2 regions of the Tolypothrix tenuis PCC 7101 genome follow, and region 2 is predicted to be linked to the other one. Evidence: predicted binding sites of a transcription regulator. Region 2 holds the regulator's gene; the other holds the start of a gene.

The links. The regulator NtcA, encoded in region 2, controls nitrogen genes in cyanobacteria. The targets are predictions, from matches to a motif close to TNTGTANNNNNNNNTACANA.
Region 1: the regulator NtcA is predicted to act here: its motif matches at 4,363-4,382, upstream of glnA (type I glutamate--ammonia ligase).

Annotation. Positions count from the first base shown of each region.
Region 1 covers NZ_CAWNJS010000001.1:3,813,147-3,823,021, forward strand. The annotation lists gene AACU25_RS15595 (GAF domain-containing protein) at 843-2,573, shown strand; gene glnA (type I glutamate--ammonia ligase) at 2,825-4,240, opposite strand; gene apcB (allophycocyanin subunit beta) at 4,599-5,108, shown strand; gene AACU25_RS15610 (hypothetical protein) at 5,600-6,079, opposite strand; gene AACU25_RS15615 (TlyA family rRNA (cytidine-2'-O)-methyltransferase) at 6,377-7,192, shown strand; gene AACU25_RS15620 (Calvin cycle protein CP12) at 7,284-7,562, opposite strand; gene AACU25_RS15625 (hypothetical protein) at 8,040-8,828, shown strand; gene AACU25_RS15630 (nitroreductase family protein) at 8,985-9,248, opposite strand; gene AACU25_RS15635 (trifunctional serine/threonine-protein kinase/ATP-binding protein/sensor histidine kinase) at 9,349-9,875, opposite strand, start outside.
Region 2 covers NZ_CAWNJS010000001.1:1,150,178-1,160,052, reverse strand. The annotation lists gene AACU25_RS04675 (polyribonucleotide nucleotidyltransferase) at 1-1,101, shown strand, start outside; gene AACU25_RS04670 (DUF3146 family protein) at 1,733-1,996, shown strand; gene AACU25_RS04665 (pre-16S rRNA-processing nuclease YqgF) at 2,152-2,598, opposite strand; gene AACU25_RS04660 (DUF3084 domain-containing protein) at 2,735-4,228, opposite strand; gene ntcA (global nitrogen regulator NtcA) at 4,396-5,067, opposite strand; gene fabI (enoyl-ACP reductase FabI) at 5,448-6,224, shown strand; gene hisB (imidazoleglycerol-phosphate dehydratase HisB) at 6,409-7,050, shown strand; gene AACU25_RS04640 (ABC transporter ATP-binding protein) at 7,428-8,414, shown strand; gene AACU25_RS04635 (SLBB domain-containing protein) at 8,801-9,875, shown strand, end outside.

The sequences.
Region 1 (9,875 bases), 2.7 Mb from region 2:
GTTGGATGAAATTTCCTGAGTTTAATGCATATATAAAGTGTGGTTTTCATTGTCTTAGGCTGAAAAATTTATCAATAGATGTAATGTTCTTGAATTTATTCTTAAATAATGCTAATTGTGTAAAAACCGTATTTCATCTCCTGAGATGCGTAATAGCGGGTCATTAATAGACATCGCTTCCAAAGTGGCAATCATTGCGATCGCTAAGATGGGAGATGAAGTTTGCAGCTTAGTAGCTCTGAGTTGATTAGCACAGAACTATTGAATAAAAAGTGAATTACGCCTCAACTTTTGCGGTGGCGGTTGCCTAAACAAGCGACAACCAACAGCATAAATGAATACTGAACACCAAAAGTAACTGTATGCTACACCCAAAGCCAGTTATGAGGTACAGTTATCGTCTTTATTTAATTTGACTGAGCGCCAAAACAAAGCATTGTTCGGCTTAAACAACGTTTTAATGAGTCATCTTACATCATAGAGGAATGATTGTCTATGCAAACCATAAATTCTGGCAGAAATGACAGGTGATGAAATTACTTCTAATGGGAACTGATTACCACAAACTTTGTAATTTTGTCGATAATTTTCAAACCACGATTTTTAACAATTATTGAAGCCCTGAAGGGGAAATAGGCATTTTTAATTCATATCAGATCTAAATTGCAAACCTGAGTAACAATACTACCCTCCAGATCGTCACGCTAGAATCACAGGAGTTAATAGTAAAAAATATACTTTCCGGGTCTGAAAAAACCTGTGAAGTAATTGTATTTATTAAAGATGACTCTACTTTCCCCGTAGAACTCCAAAGCAAAATTATTTCTTACGCAGGTTAAAAAATGCATGTGGTGGCAGCTAGAGATATTACAGAAGCCAAGCAGTCCCCGGGAGCTTTGCAAACTCGAGAACATGCTCGCCGAAAACAAAGTCAAACACTGGTGCAGCTAGCAAGAAGTAAAACATTCCAACAAGGTAATCTCAATGCAGCATTCCAAGAGATTACAGAAGCTGCTGCTCGCACGCTCAATGTGCAGCGAGTTGGTGTATGGTTATACAACCAAGACCACTCGACATTAGAATGTATTGATTTATACGACTTTAAAACAAAAGAACATACCTGCGGCTTGTCGCTTTTGAAGGCCAATTACCCTGATTATTTCCAAGCTTTATCAGAGGAACGCAGTATTGCTGCCGATGATGCCATCAACGATATGAGAACTCAAGAATTATCCCAGTCTTATTTGTCTGTGTTGGGTATTGCGTCTTTGTTAAATGCACCAATTTGGCTAGGGGGTCGGTTAGTAGGAGTAGTTTCTCACGAACATTTAGGCGAGATTCGCCAATGGACTTTAGAAGAAGAGAATTTTGCTGGTTCAATGGCAGATTTTGTCAGCCTAGCGATAGAAGCCAGCGAGCGTAACGCTGCAGAGTCCGCACTGCGCCAGAGTGAGGCCCAATTCCGAGCAATTTTTGAGTGTTCCTCAATCGGTATCGGACTCATAGATATGAAAGTAGAAATAGTGGATGCTAATCCAGCATTATGCCAGATGCTAGGTTACAGCCGTGAAGAACTATTTGGGCAGAGGTTTACCAATTATATTTCCCAGCAGAAGGGAGATTTAGAGCTTTTTGGACAACTTGTTTCTGGCATTAATCAAGATCCAGAAAAACTTGTACAAAGAAATCGCATTGAGATGGAAAGACTTTTCCTTCATAAACAAGGAGGGTTAGTTTGGACTCATCTGTCAGTTTCAGTTATTCGTGACAGCTACGGTAACCCTGCGTTTTTCTTAGCTATTGTTGAAGATATTACCGAACGCAAGCAAACTGAGTTAAAACTGCGCGCCTCCCAAGCAGCTGCAGAAGCAGGGAGTCGTGCCAAAAGTGAATTTTTAGCGACCATGAGCCATGAACTGCGAACACCCCTGAACGCGATTATGGGTTTATCGCAATTGTTGCAACAAGAAATGGTCGGCCCTCTCAATGAAAAGCAGCAAGAATATATAAGTTGTGTATATAGCAGTGGTCAACATCTCTTAGCCCTAATCAACGATATTTTGGATCTATCTAAGGTAGAAGCCGGGAAAGAAGAACTGTTGCAGTTACCTTTACTAGTTAGAGATGTGTGTAATTATGTGATATCTACAGTATCAGACCAAGCTTTAGATAAGGAATTGGAACTGAGCAACGAAATTGACTCAGAAGCCGAGATTTTTATTGGAGATGAGCGGCGAGTCAAGCAAATGCTACTCAATCTACTGACAAATGCAATTAAATTTACACCAGCAGGTAAGGTATCCTTAGAAGTTAAAAAAGTCAGTAATGGTATTACTTTTACAGTTGCTGATACTGGTATAGGCATTGATCCTAATAATTTTCAATTTCTCTTTGAACCATTTAAACAGCTTGATAGCCGCTTAAATCGTCAGTATGAAGGTACGGGTTTGGGTCTAGCCTTAACACGCAAATTAGCACGTTTGCATGGTGGCGATGTTACAGTGGAATCGGCTTTGGGTCAAGGAAGTCGGTTTACATTGTTTCTGCCAGATCAACCTTATAGTGGTTCGTAATGGGTAATGGGTAATGGGTAATGGGTAATTGGTAATTGGTAATTGGTAATTGGTAATTAATGATTACGAAAGTAAGCTATAGATTGAGCAAGAGCGAACTGCAGGCATAAAGCTCAAGATTTCGTAGTGCTTAAGCTAATTTTTGTCAAAAAAAGCCGCCCTAGTGGGTGGCAAAAAATTATCAGTACAGCTTGAAGTTGTGTAGTAAGCAGCAAAGTGCTTACTACCTAGAAGACTACTAGCGATCGCAATTAGCAATCGTAGTACAGGTAAAATTCGTAGGGATGAGGACGTAGTTGTAGCTGCTTAACTTCGTTAACTAGTTTGTACTCGATCCAGTTTTGGATAAAGTCTTCTGTGAATACACCGCTTTCAGTCAAGAAGGCGTGATCATTTTCCAGAGCTTCTAATGCCAGTTCCAAAGAACCAGGAGTAGAAGGAACTTTTGCTAGTTCCTCTGGAGAGAGTTCATAGATATTTCTGTCTAAGGGTTCACCAGGATGGATTTTATTTTTGATACCATCAATACCAGCACAAAGCATAGCAGCAAATGCTAAGTAAGGGTTAGAGGTAGCATCTGGGCAACGGAACTCTAAACGTTTAGCTTTGGGGTTAGAACCAGACAGAGGAATCCGCACAGAAGCAGAACGGTTACCTTGGGAGTAAGCCAAGTTAACAGGTGCTTCATAACCAGGTACTAAGCGCTTGTAAGAGTTGGTGGTGGGGTTTGTGATGCCCAACAATGCTGGTGCGTGTTTGAGGATACCACCGATGTAATACAGTGCCATGTCACTCAAACCAGCATACTTATCACCACCAAATAGAGGTTTGCCATCCTTCCAAATAGACTGGTGACAGTGCATCCCCGAACCATTATCACCAAAAATTGGTTTTGGCATAAAGGTCACGGTTCTACCATATTTCTTGGCAACGTTTTTGATGACGTACTTATAAGTCATCAACCAGTCAGCAGCTTCGATGAGCTTACCAAAGCGGAAACCCAATTCGCACTGACCACCAGTAGCAACTTCATGGTGTTGTTTTTCAATGGGTACGCCGCAAGCTGCCATCGTCAGCAGCATTTCTGTACGCATATCCTGGAAAGTATCGGTAGGCGCAACTGGGAAGTAACCTTCTTTGAAGCGTGGTTTGTAAGCGAGGTTAGGGCCTTCATCCTTACCAGAATTCCAACGACCTTCTACAGAGTCTACGTAGTAATAACCTGAGTTGGCAGTTTGGTCAAAACGGGCATCATCAAAGATAAAGAACTCAGCTTCTGGGCCAAAGAAAGCTGTGTCACCAAGGCCAGTAGAAACTAAATAGTCTATGGCTTTTTGGGCAATCACGCGGGGACAACGGTTATACCATTCGCCTGTGCGAGGTTCTTTAATGCTACAAATTATACTTAGAGTTGGCTCTTTCATGAATGGGTCGATCCAGGCAGTGTTTGGATCTAAAACCATTGTCATGTCTGATTCTTCGATGCCTTTCCAACCCCTAATACTGGAACCGTCGAAAGGTACGCCATCAGTGAATGAACTTTCATCGATTTGGTTGTAGTACACGGTGAGGTGCTGCCATGTCCCTGGTGTATCGATGAATTTCAGATCAATCATCTGAATTTTTTGGTCTTGAATCAATTTCAAGACTTCTTGTGGGGTTGTCATTGTTACTCCTTCTCTGCCAATTAAATAAACTCAAACTAGAATCTTTAAACCACGCTGACCCTGCTGAGATGAACCCAATTGTGACACACCTGGAATATCCTAAGGATATGACATTAGGAATTTTTGTAGTCTTTGTTACAGATTCTCCAGTTTATAGCTTCTATTAACCTTTGCCTTATACCTGTACAAAAATCGAACATACCATCTCAGAGGGGTCAACTTTGGCATAGAATCCTTAAATAGCGGGTAGATTGTTTTGTGCCGATTCTATATTCTAATTGGCACAAAAAATGACTGGTGCATGAAGCAGCCAAATTAATATCAAACCATAGATAGTTAATGATTGGGAGAAATCGGAATGCGCGATGCAGTAACAAGTTTAATTAAGAATTATGACGTAGTTGGTCGGTATTTTGACCGGGATGCACTCGACAGCCTTAAATCCTATTTTGCAAGTGGTACCGCACGTATCCAAGCTGCGGCAACAATCAATTCTAATGCGGCTGCAATTGTCAAGCAGTCTGGTTCTCAATTATTTGATGAACTACCAGAATTGATTCGTCCTAGCGGCAATGCTTATACAACTCGTCGTTATGCTGCTTGTTTGCGGGATTTAGATTACTACTTGCGCTACGCTACTTATGCTTTGGTTGCTGGTAACACCAATGTCTTAGATGAGCGGGTTCTGCAAGGGCTAAGAGAAACTTACAATTCTTTGGGAGTCCCCATTGGCCCCACAGTACGTGGTGTGCAGATTATGAAGGAAATTGTTAAGGCACAAGTAGCAGCAGCAGGTGTCACTAATACCGCTTTTGTAGATGAACCTTTTGACCATATCAGTCGTGAATTGAGCGAAAATAATATCTAGATATTTGGGGCAGGACAAATGTCCAACCCCTCAAAATATCGACAGCAAACCTCCTTTGGAGGCAGCTAGATTCAGGAATGTGGGTTAAATAACCTGCAATATTTGTAGGGTACGTTAGGTGGCTGATTAATCAAAAATCTGGGGTCATGAGGTGACGATTTCGCACTTGGCACTTTACATCAAAAGTTTTGCATTTTATTTGATCTACATTCCTTTAGCAATTCGCTTTTTACTACTGCATAAAATACAATAAATTATCAATTTAAAAATAAAATTTAATATTTCCCAGGTTGGATTTACATACCTTCAGTGAATCCATAATCTTGGTAAAAAATTAAAATAATTCTTTATTTGTCAATGAGCAATTGTGCTAAAAATTTTGAGGGATATGCCCTCAACTGTGAATATGACTTTATCTGTTCAGAGGCGATCGCTTCATATTAATTAACAAACCCTCCTCAGCAGTTCACAGTCATATTCAGTAACAAAAATTAGTAATATTCGATTAGCATTGGCTCCTCAGGGACAAAACGCGAAACAAGGTTAGTTTTTTTACCTAAAGGCTTAAAAGAGGCGATCGCAATTGGAGTCTTAAGCTTTGTTAACTCTTGAATTTCCCAAAAAACTGCCCACCGGGGTTTATCGGCTGTAGTCGATGGCGGCAGAAACTTTGATTTACCTGAATATCTGCCATTGCGAGAATTTGCATGACCAATATATAAACCTCCCCAAGAGACTTCCGAGTTTAGAGGTTGATCCGCACGGTCAGAAGCATAAATTAATACTTCTACCGTCTTTTCTCCACGTAATTCATCTGCTTTGCGGAAAACTTCAAAAGCCATGCTACCGAAAGCGACTTTGATAATTTCATCGCTGAGTTCATTTTCTAGCTTTTCCATTGTGTCTAATGCAGACAGCAAATGCATCTCCGGAACAGATGCCAGAATCGCGAAAGAAGTTGTTTTAGCCATGTTCTGTTCCTATTTGTGTAACCTTGTAATTATAATTACGTTTTATGCTCACCTTGGTAATTTTGGCAGAATTATAGGTTCCTAAGTTAGAAGCCAATACGGTTCAGTTAAGAAGATTTTCTGTTGAGGCCAGAGGAGGCAGGGGGGCAGGGAGAAGGGGAGAAAAGCAATTACCAATTACCCAATGCCCCATGCCCATTTTCAAAACAATAATCGATGCCGCAATTGAGTAAGTTATTCCTTGGAAGTCCCAAATCCGGCACAATAGAAAATGCTCATGCTCATCTAGTTGATTTTTTGGCTAAACAACGACTCGACACACTCTTAGTAGAATTAGGTTTATGTACTTCTCGCGCCTTAGCACAGCGACTCATCCAGGCGGGAGAAGTCAGCGTGAATCAGCAGGTTGTTGACAAGCCTGGTACAGAAATAGATATTACATCTCACATTCAGATTAAAGAGCGATCACGGTTTGTTTCCAGAGGCGGTGAGAAACTAGTTAAAGCCTTAGAAAGCTTTGCCATTCCTGTAGAAGGGCGCATTTGTATAGATGGGGGAATTTCCACAGGTGGCTTTACCGATTGCCTGCTACAAGGTGGAGCCAAATTAGTTTACGGCATTGATGTTGGTTATGGACAAGTTGATTGGCGCTTGCGAAATGACTCTCGGGTGATTTTGCGAGAACGCACCAACTTACGCCAACTACAACCACAGCAATTGTACGCTGAAGCTGACCCCATACCTGATTTAGCAGTCGTAGATGTATCGTTTATTTCCTTAGCTAAAATTTTGCCTGCCTTGTGGCAACTCACTCAAGCGCCTCGCGAAGCAGTATTATTAGTCAAGCCTCAATTTGAAGTTGGCAAATCCCGTGTAGGCAAAAAAGGCGTGGTGCGCGATCCAAACGACCAAGCAGACGCGATTTTCCAAGTGTTGCAAGTGGCGCAAGCATTAGGTTGGAAATACCAAGGCTTAACTTGGTCACCCATTACCGGGCCAGCAGGAAATATCGAATATCTTTTATGGTTGAGAATGGACAGCGAAACACCATCGCCTGATTTAGAAGCAATTCAGCAAATCACTAAATCAGCTGTGGCTGATTTGAGGGAATAGGGGGACTGGGGACTGGGTATAGGGAATTGCTTATTTCTCCTTGTCTCCCTGCCCCCTGCCCCTTTTCCTCTTATTTGACCCTTCACCCTTCCTAAACGTCGTATATCAAGCACTCGATTGCTTCTGGATGTTGTTCGCAGTAACTTTCTAAAAAGGTTTTGCGTTTTTTAGCTTGTTGTTGATGAGCTTTTTCAGCTTGCAATTCTTCGACAATTTCCCATGCTACAGCGCAATTAGTAGAATCACTGCCGTTGCGATCACAGGTAGAACGGGCTTCATTAATAGCTTCTAAAATCGCTTGTTGCAAAGTTTTAGTGCCATTTTGATCGGCAGTCACAGCAGCTTGAACTACTTCTAAATTTGTCTGCATGATACTTTTACCTTTATGTATTGCGATAGAGATGAGACTGCTTGTAAAAGATTCTTTCGCAGTACGTTCTATTTTGACAAATATTATTAGAAATAGCTTCAATATAAGGGCTTATTTCAATATTTCTTGAAAATAGCTGGATGTAAAAAAATAATCAGTAAATATAAAAAATGCAACAATCAATAGATATAAATTTGCTGATATCTTTCGGAATACGAGAAATTATTGATAACCAAAGTAACTATTTTCTCTATTTTTACTGACTTAGTTATAGCGTGAAAATGCCTACTATGCCTCAGTAGAGGCTGAAAGCGATTTATAATTTTTACTTTTTGGTGTGTTTTGCCACTGTTGTTTAAATAGATTTTTTTGTTTATAAGTAATGTGATATTTGCCATTTACTTTTCTTTACAAATGGAGGTAAGCACTCAAAACTTAATCTTTTCTTTGTTGTTAAGATAGGTAATTAATGTCAGAATGAACCGTCCGTTATTAGGGATTGTTTGGGATTTACTCAGCACCCTATTGTTAACCATTGTTGGTACTTTTATTGCCAGCGCACCTAGTATTAACTTACTTTCTAGTGGTGTCGGGTTTATTTCAGGAATTAGCGCCTCATATTCTGGAAGACTCGACTCCCTATTTGCTAATAATTCTTCTGTTGGAGTACTGGCTATTTGTGTAGCCGAGGGCAATTGTCAGATTGATGGCAGCAAAACCAAGAACTATTTTCAAAATATTGATCCAGGTAACGGCTTGATAAATAGAGGTTGGTGTTCGGATCAAGGAAGAGGTGGTTCTAATCTGGCAAATGCAGATGCTGGATGTCTCAGTCGCACAAAAAGCCGTATTCCCCGCCTCTTCGAGAGAATGAAGCGCGTAGGACTCAATCCTGAACAGTACGAAGAAGCATTTGTGAATGCAGCTGACTTATGGAATCAAGCTTCTCCCAGAGTCAGCGATGCTTTTCCCACAACCTTTCGTGCAGCACTTAATCGAGGATTGCAGGGAAAAGAAGCGATTTTGTGGGCACGTGTGGAGGCTTTTCGCGATGATTCTGGAGAACTATCAGCTGGCAACATAAATCTCCAAAGAGGTGTTTATATAGGTTTGTTTGGTATATGTGCAAACCCTCAAAACACCTATTATCAAACCCGCTTGCAGACTTATCCTTTAATGTCAGAACGCTGGCGTTGGTCTTGTATTGCGCTTGATCAAAATAGGAGAGTCGAAGCTATTCAACGTGTTTTTGTAAGTATTCAGTAAAGGATAAAGGGTGAAGGATATGCCCCTGCGGGGAAGCAAGCTACGCGTAGCGTCTCCGTTCGTGTTAGCCTCCCGCAGGGAAGGACAAGGGTGAAAGGCATTTCCAAAAGGGAACAAATAATTACAAATTTAGTTTCCTCATATCCCTCATCCCCCTTATCTTCTCAACCTCCAACCACCAATTAACACAAAGCTTTGTTGGGGTTTGCGATCGCCTGGATAGTCAAGTGCGATCGCAGCTACTGGTTCATACCCTCGGGGAATCTTGCATAATCCCTTTGCTTTGCCTGCATCAAAGCCTGCAATTTGGTGAATAAACCAAGGGCTGTGGTTTGCACTGAAAGACTGGAAACTGCTGTGCTGAGGACAGGGGAGAAAACCTTTAACATGAATGTAGGGTCTGAAAACCCAGATGCTCAATTTGTGCAAGTTGAAAACAGCTAGGATTTAATTTCAAGCTGTTTCCTGTGTCTTGCTTCCTTAATTCCTTTTGGTATTAAAACTATGTATCCAGCTGATTTTATGCTTGCTTTAAAACCTTGATGGGAATCTGAATGATAAATTCAGCACCTTCTCCAGGGGAAGAAATGCACTCTATTCTTCCACCATGTTTTTCAACCACAATCTGATAACAAATTGCTAATCCTAACCCCGTTCCTTTACCTACGGGTTTAGTAGTAAATAAATGGTCAAAAATTTTCTGTTTGACTTCTGCTGTCATTCCGAGACCATTATCTTTAATTTGAATCACAATGTTATCCTGGTCTTCACTGAGCTTGGTAATTATGGTAATACAATTGGGATTGGCTTTCATTTCATCCATACTCCATCCCATATTGGAATCTTCCAAAGCATCAATAGCATTGGCTATCAAATTCATAAACACCTGACTAAGTTGACCAGGGAAACATTGAACTGCAGGGAGTTCGCCATATTTTTTTACTATGTCAATAGCAGGACGACTGTCTGAAGCTTTTAAACGGTGCTTGAGAATTAAAATCGTACTGTCGATGACTTCATGGATATTACAGGTAATTGCTTTTTGAG
Region 2 (9,875 bases):
AATCGCGGACTCACTCAAGTATTATCCGCTTGTACCCTAGGTACACCCGGAGATGCCCAAAACCTCAACGATGACTTGCAAACAGACCAATCTAAACGTTACTTACACCATTACAACTTCCCACCCTTCTCTGTTGGAGAAACAAAGCCGATGCGCGCCCCAGGACGGCGGGAAATCGGTCACGGGGCACTCGCAGAAAGAGCGCTGTTACCAGTGCTACCTCCTAAAGAACAATTCCCCTACGTGATTCGTGTGGTATCGGAAGTACTATCTTCCAACGGTTCTACCTCGATGGGTTCAGTCTGTGGTTCTACCCTAGCGTTAATGGATGCTGGTGTACCAATTCTCAAGCCCGTCAGTGGTGCGGCGATGGGTTTGATTAAAGAAGGTGAAGAAGTCCGTGTTCTCACAGATATCCAGGGCATTGAAGACTTTTTAGGCGACATGGACTTTAAAGTCGCTGGTACGGATACGGGAATTACTGCCTTACAAATGGACATGAAAATTTCCGGTCTGTCATTGGACATTATTGCTCAAGCAGTCCATCAAGCTAAGTCAGCCCGCTTGCACATTTTAGAAAAAATGCTGCAAACCATCGACACACCACGCACAGAAACCTCACCCTATGCGCCACGCTTATTGACCATCAAGATTGATCCTGACATGATTGGTCTGGTGATTGGGCCTGGAGGTAAGACCATTAAAGGCATTACTGAAGAAACAGGCGCGAAAATTGACATCGAAGATGATGGCACCGTCACGATTTCCGCTGTGGATGAAAGCAAGGCGAAGAGAGCCAGAAACATCATCCAAGGCATGACCCGTAAATTGCACGAAGGTGATGTCTATGTGGGACGAGTCACCCGCATTATACCTATTGGTGCTTTTGTGGAATTTCTGCCTGGTAAAGAAGGCATGATCCACATTTCCCAACTAGCTGACTACCGCGTTGGCAAAGTTGAAGATGAAGTGGCCGTAGGCGATGAAGTGATTGTCAAAGTGCGCGAAATTGACAACAAAGGTCGGATCAACCTGACACGTTTAGGTATCCATCCTGACCAAGCAGCTGCAGCGCGGGAAGCAGCAGCAGTAAATCGGTAATCGATTTAGGATTTTAGATTGAATCTAAAATCCGCGATGCCTTAGGGCAAGGCATCGCTGTATGCTTCTCTTATTCAACTTTTAAAATTATTCGAGCCGCAAGACTGAAGTCGCGGCTAAAAAAATTCAGCCTGTCTACAGAGACTCAATGTAATTCGGGACTGACAAAAATTAAAAAAATACCCAAATCTTAGGGGCACGGCGTAGATAAGATATTTGAATTTATAAAAATCTTGGGATGCCATGCCCCTATGTGTTGTTGATTTATTTTTTGGAGTTCATATAAATGTATTTCCAAAATAAAATAACAGTCATATAACAGCAAGAAGTTTGAGTTGAAAAAATGGTTTCTAAGGAACCGACTAATAATTAAATTGCTTACCCTTTATGGGTTGGGCTGTAGTTAGTTTATGTAGCTACTAATTCATACTAAACTGAAATACTAGTATGGTTTGAGAATCTAGGAACAGCTTTGTATTTAAGGTTTTCAATCTAAAATCCCAAATGGGTATCAGTCTTTAGTCCCAATTTACAATACTCACTTTGTCAGTTTCTGAATTTACGCTATGTTTGGTATTAAAAGAATTAGCCTAAGTGGTTAACTGTAACTCTTAACTTGATATACAGCATTGTGAGTGCTAAACGTCTGCCAGAAACCATCGCCCATGTCAAAATAACCCGCCAATCTTGGCAACACGGCTTCCTTGAGGGCGAAGTAAGTGCGGGTGAGTATGAATGGCAGTTCCAATGGCATTTTCGCCGAGGAGAACTGTCTGTAAAGCCTTCTCAAGGTCGCGCCTTAATTAAAGAACCTTTAGGTCGCTTCTTGGAGAAACAAGATTATCAGTTAGAGCCTGGAGGAGACTATGCTTTTACTATTCGCGCTGAACTGTAAGGGTTCCCTGACCGAATTTTAGATTTTAAATTTTGGATTGTTGGCGTAGCCTCTTTGCTAGGAGAAGATTCAAGATTTAAAGAATCTAAACGGCTTCCAAGCCCCCGAATTAATTCGTGGAATCAATCCACGCATCCAAAATTGACTGACAATTTTTAACTGTTAACTGATTCTGCTAGGCGATTGAGATATCTTTCAATTAAAAGGATGGCAACAATGTCATCTATTGGGCGTGGTGGTTGTCGCATACCTTGCGGTAACAGCTTTGTCAGTCCTTTAGGCGGATACATTTGCCAATAGCGATCGCGTGCTTCTAACGTGGTATAGCGTTCATCTACCAAAATAATATTCAACGGTTCTACTAATTCTTTTTGCAACCGTTGTTTCCATTGCTTGGCTGTAGTTTGGTCGCCCATTACCATCATTGAAATTGGGTATTTTTGACGCAGGGTTTCAATGGTAGCGATCGCGGCATTTGCTGGTACAACTTGGTGATAATGTAGTTGCCGATCTAGCCCGATCACTGCTAATCCACATTTATCTCGACCGGGATCAAAGCCTAAAATGACTGGTTGTGTCGGTGAGAATTCACGGAGATTCATAAGCAAATTAAAATTTAAAAGTTCAACTGTAACCACACTCTCATTTAGACTGCTGGCTATTTTTGAACTACAAGTTCAAGATATATCAGCCGCTTAAATCAGCTTAAATCGGATTAATATCTAGTTGGTTAATTTTTTACGTACTAAAAATAACCTGGCCGCCGATTACTGCCACTAGTTTGACTCTCAGCGGCCCAGCTGTGAAAGTGTCTTCAGCTGCGATCGCTTTAATCTCTAATGCTTGATCGGATTGCCTAAGTTGGGAAACAAAGCGCAGAAAAGTACCATCGATTTGGACATTTTCAATAATGCCAGCATTTCGGGCGCGAAATTGCGAAGCAGAAATCAGCAGATCCAACCTTTGCCTGAGTTGATAGGATGTCATCGTCTTGGGATCAGCAGTAGTGCTGGCTAGTATTTGTCCCCCAGAAAAGACCAGTTGGTTTCTCGCTGAATCGGCAAAGAATTCTATCTGCTTTTCTCCCCTGACATAATTACCAGCAGAGAAAATCCGAATGACATATTCTCGACCATCATTTATCTGCTTGATCAATTGCTCAATGCGATCCGGGGTAACGTGCAGGATTTCTACATTATTTAAGGTATTTGTCCCAGGTTCAGCTAATTCGAGGATAGCATTCTGATTGGCTTCCTGGAGCAGTTGAATGATTGCTTGACGTGCTGCTGTCGGCTGAGTGACTTGAACTACAGCCGCCGCCAAAACTTGACCCCGTACTAAAGCCAATTTCCCTAAACGCAGGTCACGATATGACTGATAATATTTTTCCAGCCTGGCTACTTCTTGTTCTAGATAGTTCTGTTGCTTTTCTAAGTCTTTTAGGAGAGATTCCCGTTTAGCAATCACTTCCTCGCGGGCTGCAACTTCTTGATTGCGTTGTTGAATGAGTTTATCCAACCGGGCAATTTTTTGATCCCGTTGTTCAATGGCTTCTTGTCTATTAGCTAATTCGCGATCGCGTTTGGCAATTGCTGTTTTAGCTTCATCAATCGCTTTCTTGGCTTCAGCATACAGTCTTTGGCGTTCTATTTTGCGTTGCTCAATTTCCGCCAGCAGATTCTTTTTCTCATCTTCAACGCTTTGCAGTTCTGTGATTGCTTTTTGATATTGTGCTACGACTTGGCCTAATTGGCTTTGAGTGCGTTGCAACTGATTTTGGGTTTGTGCTTGTTGCTTAAGAGTGCGGTTAAGTTGAGCTTGCGTTACCTGTTGTTTGGCATTCGCCGCCTGCAAGGACTGATTAATTACCTGTAAGTCTTGCTGGGCTTGGGACTGTTCTTTCCTGGCTTGATTTAGTTCACCTTCTACTTGACTTTTCTGGGTTTCCGCAGTTTTGAGTTGTTCGCGCTTTTGTCTGAGGTCTTTTTGAATATCCTCTAACTCAAACACCCCTTTGCGTAATCCTTCATCAGCAGCAAATAAAATTGCCAGAGTAGACGCTGAAATTAAAGTACCAGTAAAAATAGTTACTATGACTGCCGTATTTTTTGGACGTAATTTAAACAAAGAAAGGCGCGCCTTGCCAACTCGTGTGCCGATGCGATCGCCCACGGTGGCAAGTACGCCCCCTAGAATTAAAATTGCTGCAATGAGGATGTACCCAGTGGTCATCTTCAGCTACCGAAATGCTTCCAGATACAGCCTACTACTTTCAAACATCTTCTGCGGGAAATCAGAGATTGGCAATTGCTGAACTTAATCAATTTTTAGATTTACCTCCATAGTGGTGTGATTTCTAAAAACACAACATTCGCCTCCTCTGCTTTCCCCAATTGCTTTTAAGTAAATTGCCGACTTAAAGTAACAGGTTTATGCACAGTAATCTTCTTTTTGTGAATAGAAATCATCTTTTTCTCACGTAAATCGCCGAGTAACCTGGTGACGGTAACACGAGTAGAACCGATCGCTTCTGCGATCGCTTGATGAGATAGCTTCAGATCTATTGTGATCCCATCTGCACAAGGAACACCAAAATCGCGACAGAGAATTAATAAAAAACTCACTAACCTTGAACCCATATCTCGGTGTGCGAGGGTTTCAATCATCATCTCTGTTTGTAAAATTCGCGAAGAAAGACCTCGCAGCATTAACATTGATAATTCTGGATTTTCCTTGAGTGCCTGCTCTACTTGTTCAATAGGAGCTGACAATAATTCTACAGGGGTAAATGCAACGGCATGGTAAAACCTATCCGATTTGTTTCCCGTCAGCAATGACAACACACCAAAAACGCTATTTTCCCGTAGCAGCGCTACTGTGATTTCTTCTCCTGCCTCATACACCCTGGAAAGCTTAACAGCGCCTTTCAAAAGAAAATAAACTCGTTCAGCAGGATCGCCTGGAAAAAAGATCGTTTTATTGCGTTCAAACGTTTCTACAACTGGAGGAAACGCTCCAGTTGCCATCTGACGAAAAACATTTGCTAGGGCTTTATCTTGTGTCACGATCATCTCCCTTCCCCTACCCAATGCCGGAAAAACAAAAACTGATTACCTAAGAATACACCTGAAAAATCAATAAAGCACCGTCAACCTTTCTGTACTTTCCTATACTCAAAATTATTGTTTCCTAATTATTTGTTTATTATGATACATAATTTTTGATATTTTTAGCTAGTACTTCTTGAATAGCTAGTTACTTCAGCTGTATTAGCAATGTTTTTTTAAAGACAAAATCAAGAGTTCTTGAGAATTTATTAAGGAATAAACTGTAATTTTATTCTTGTAAAAACCCTTACCAATAATATTTTTACAAATCCTCTGTAAAACAAAGACAAACTAGCCTCAGATTCTAGTATGCTCCTAATGATTGTTTACACTTACCATTTCTCATGCTGAATCTGACAGGAAAAAATGCCCTTGTTACAGGTATTGCAAATAACCGCTCCATTGCCTGGGGAATTGCCCAACAACTACACCAAGCTGGAGCTAACTTAGGTATTACTTACTTACCTGATGAAAAAGGCAAAATGGAGAAAAAAGTTGCGGAATTGGTAGAACCTCTTAACCCCAGCTTATTTCTTCCTTGCGATGTCCAAAACGATGAACAGATTCATTCTACCTTTGACACCATTCGAGATAAATGGGGAAAGCTAGACATCCTAGTTCATTGCTTGGCTTTTGCTAATAAAGACGATTTGAGTGGAGATTTTAGCCAAACAACACGCGCTGGCTTCAACACAGCACTACAAATTAGTACTTATTCCCTCGTGCAGTTGAGCGGTGCAGCCAAACCTTTAATGACCGAAGGTGGAAGTATTGTCACCCTCACTTATTTAGGTAGCATTAGGGCGATTCCTAACTATAACATTATGGGAGTTGCTAAGGCAGGGTTGGAAGCTAGTGTACGTTACCTAGCAGCAGAAATGGGGCCGCAAAATATCCGGGTGAATGCCATCTCCGCCGGGCCGATTCGCACCTTGGCATCTAGCGCTGTCGGCGGCATTTTAGATATGATTCACCATGTAGAAGAAGTTGCTCCTCTGCGACGCACAGTCACCCAGCTAGAAGTAGGTAATACAGCTGCTTTCTTGTGTAGTGATTTGTCCACTGGGATTACAGGACAAGTCATATATGTGGATGCAGGATATGAAATTATGGGGATGTAGTAGATTTTGGGCATGGGGCATTGGGTATTGGGCATTGGTAATGGGTAATTGGTAATGGGTAATTGGTAATGATATTTCTCCCTCATCTCCCTTATCTCCCTTATCTCCCTCATCCCCCTCATCTCCCCAATCCCCAATCCCCAATCCCCAGTCCCCAGTCCCCTATTCCCAATTCCCACTAACTATGCAAATCAGCGATCGCGAAATAAATCTCTCTCTCGAATCACCTCATCCCAGTCCTCGGATTGCTTCGGTTCATCGCACAACTGGTGAAACTGATGTTCAAGTTACTATCAACCTTGATGGTACAGGTATTTGTAAGGCAGCTACAGGAATTCCCTTTTTGGATCATATGCTGCATCAAATTGCCTCCCACGGGTTAATTGACTTGGATGTCCAAGCTAAAGGAGACTGGGAAATTGATGACCACCACACTAACGAAGATGTGGGTATTACCTTAGGACAGGCTTTCAGTAAAGCGCTAGGTGACAGGAAAGGTATTGTCCGCTTTGGTAATTTCCTCGCGCCACTTGATGAAGCATTGGTGCAAGTAGCATTAGACTTTTCTGGTCGTCCCCACCTCAGCTATGGTTTAGAAATCCCTACACAACGGGTAGGAACCTATGACACCCAACTAGTAAGGGAATTTTTCGTGGCGCTGGTTAACCATAGTCAATTAACATTGCACATTCGTCAGTTAGATGGCATTAATTCCCACCACATCATTGAAGCAACTTTTAAAGCATTTGCTAGAGCAATGCGGATTGCAGTGGAAATCGACCCCCGTCGTGCTGGAATGATTCCCAGTTCTAAAGGGGTTTTGTGAAGCAATAACCATAATATGCTGAAGTTCATCCCACTTCCTTTTCAGGGGGTGGGATTTTGCTTGTATGGGGAAATTAAGCTAATCGGCATTTAAGTTACATGATCGGGGCGGGTAAGATGCCCACCCCACAAGAGTTTGATGAAATTTAATATGCAAATTAGATATGTTTTAGCTTACCATGCATCAATTTGCCAGGTTTTCATCACGCCCTCAGAAGGTATGAGGCTTTGCCGTCAACTCTCTGTTAAGTACTTCATTGGCAACAATTTTCACAATCATGTTAGTTATTGCTAACCAATGGGTACCCTCTATAGTGAACAAAGCTATAGCCCTAAAGCGTAACTTTGGCAAATTTGGTAATTGTTTATGGAACTGCGATGAAGTCTGTTGTAGACGCTCCTAACTTTCAGCTAAATACTCCCGATGCACCACCCGTAGTCTTCACTTCTGAGTTGCGGAAAGTCTACCGTACTGGGTTTTGGATGCATCAAAAAGTTACATCCCTCAAAAATTGTTCTTTAACTGTTCACCAAGGAGAAACTTTTGGGTTACTAGGGCCCAATGGTGCGGGGAAAACCACCTTGTTAAAACTTTTACTAGGAATTATCCGCCCTACCTCTGGAAGGGGATTGTTGCTAGGTAAACCATTAGGCGATCGCAGTGTTAAGCAATATATTGGCTACCTGCCAGAAAATCCCTATTTGTATGACTATCTCACTGGCTGGGAATTTTTACAGTTAGCGGCGGGAATATTTCAAATTCCCCAAAATATTCAACGCCAACGCATTCCTGAACTATTAGAATTAGTCGGTTTATCTCAGGCTGATGCGCGCAAAAAACAGATGCGTCGTTATTCCAAGGGTATGTTACAGCGCGTTGGTATGGCTCAGGCACTAATCAACGACCCCAATGTGGTATTTCTAGATGAGCCGATGTCTGGTCTCGATCCTGTAGGCCGCTACCAAATGCGGGAAATTATTTTAAAACTGAAAGCCGCAGGTAAGACAATTTTCTTCAACAGCCATATCCTGAGTGAAGTCGAAATATTATGCGATCGCGTTGCTATTCTCGCTCAAGGGGAATTAATCTGTACTGGTTCCTTTCATGAACTATTAGGTGACTCCAGCATCTATGAAGTCAAAGGTATAGGGGGTAACAGAGAGATTTTGGAGAAATGGTTACCTAATGTTGTATTTAAAGCTGATGCTTCTTGGCAAGGTACACTACAACAAGAAAATTACTATGATTTTCTAGCCAGCCTCCGGCTTATGGGAGGACAAATTATGGCGATGAATTTGTCGCGCCTCTCTCTTGAAGAGTTTTTTATGCAACAGATTCGACACAAACATCATTTGTCTCACTAATACAATTAACTGTAGGATTACTATTGGTAATTTCTGCTAAGTATACTGAAAATTAAATTAAGCAATAGCTAAGTTAAACTTCTGGGCAATTATAAATAACACAGCAGAATTAAGTAGATAACAAGACTTAGTTGATATTAACTTGCAAATTTATCAAAATATTTCAGTAACATCACTGCCTGATTTACTATAAATTAAGATTTAAATTGCCCAAACTTTAAATTAGCTTTACTGAAAGTTCAATTTCCGGCAACAAATACTTCTCCGGAAGGTCAAGTTTTTATAAGAAAATAAGAATGTGGCGGAACTTGAGTAATTCCGTATAGTCAAGATTAAAATGTTTAGACAGTATTTTAGCAATTGTAGTTTCAGAGTCTTAGGTAAATATGCTTAATACAGGTTTGCTGAAAATCCTCACTCAGTCAATTATGGGTGTGGTTGTGTTAACGGCTGTTAATGTTGCTGCGCCATCTGCTAGTCAAGCTCAGGGACAACCGGTATCACCGAATAGAAGACCAGTATTACCTAATGCTCAGTTCACAACACCTACTACAGCACCGGCAGCGCCATCTGTATCATCTGTTATAGATACTAATTATTTATTAGGCGGCGGCGACCTGATACGGGTCAACGTATTTGAAGTGCCAGAATATACTGGTGAATACCAAGTTCCCCCAGGTGGCTCGATTAACTTACCCTTAATTGGTAGTATCTCAGTTCTTGGGCTAACTACCGAACAGGCCGCTGATTTAATTAGCGAACAATACAAACGCTATCTGAAACGTCCTCTAATTTCCGTTAACCTGCTATCACCACGCCCCATCAATATTTTTGTAGCAGGAGAAGTTACACGCCCAGGAGCTTACACTCTCAACTTACAGGGAGGCGCAGGAAACAATCCTGGCGTACAATACCCAACTGTATTAGCAGCCCTGACCACAGCCGAAGGCGTAACACTCGCAGCCGATGTTACTAAAGTGCAATTACGTCGCAAGTTGGGAAGGACTGGCGAGCAAACAGTAACACTGAATTTAAAACAATTTATTCAAACAGGTACAATTGGGCAGGATATTACCTTAAGGGATGGTGACACCATCGTTGTACCCACTGCCACTACTTTTAACGTAGCAGAAGCACGCAATTTGTTTGCAGCTAACTTTGCTGCCGATCCTACAAAACCACGCACGGTAGCAGTAATTGGCGAAGTTAACCGTCCTGGCTCTTATCTTGTGACTCAAGGTAGTACAGAAGGACAAAATGGTGGAGCGACTGGTACTGGTTACCCAACTCTCACAAGGTCAATTCAACTAGCTGGGGGAATTACACCACAAGCCGATATTCGCAATCTGAAAATCCGCCGCCCCACCAGAACTGGGACAGAACAAACCATAGATATCAATCTTTGGCAACTATTGCAGAGTGGCGATGTTAACCAAGATGTGATCGTCCAAGATGGAGATA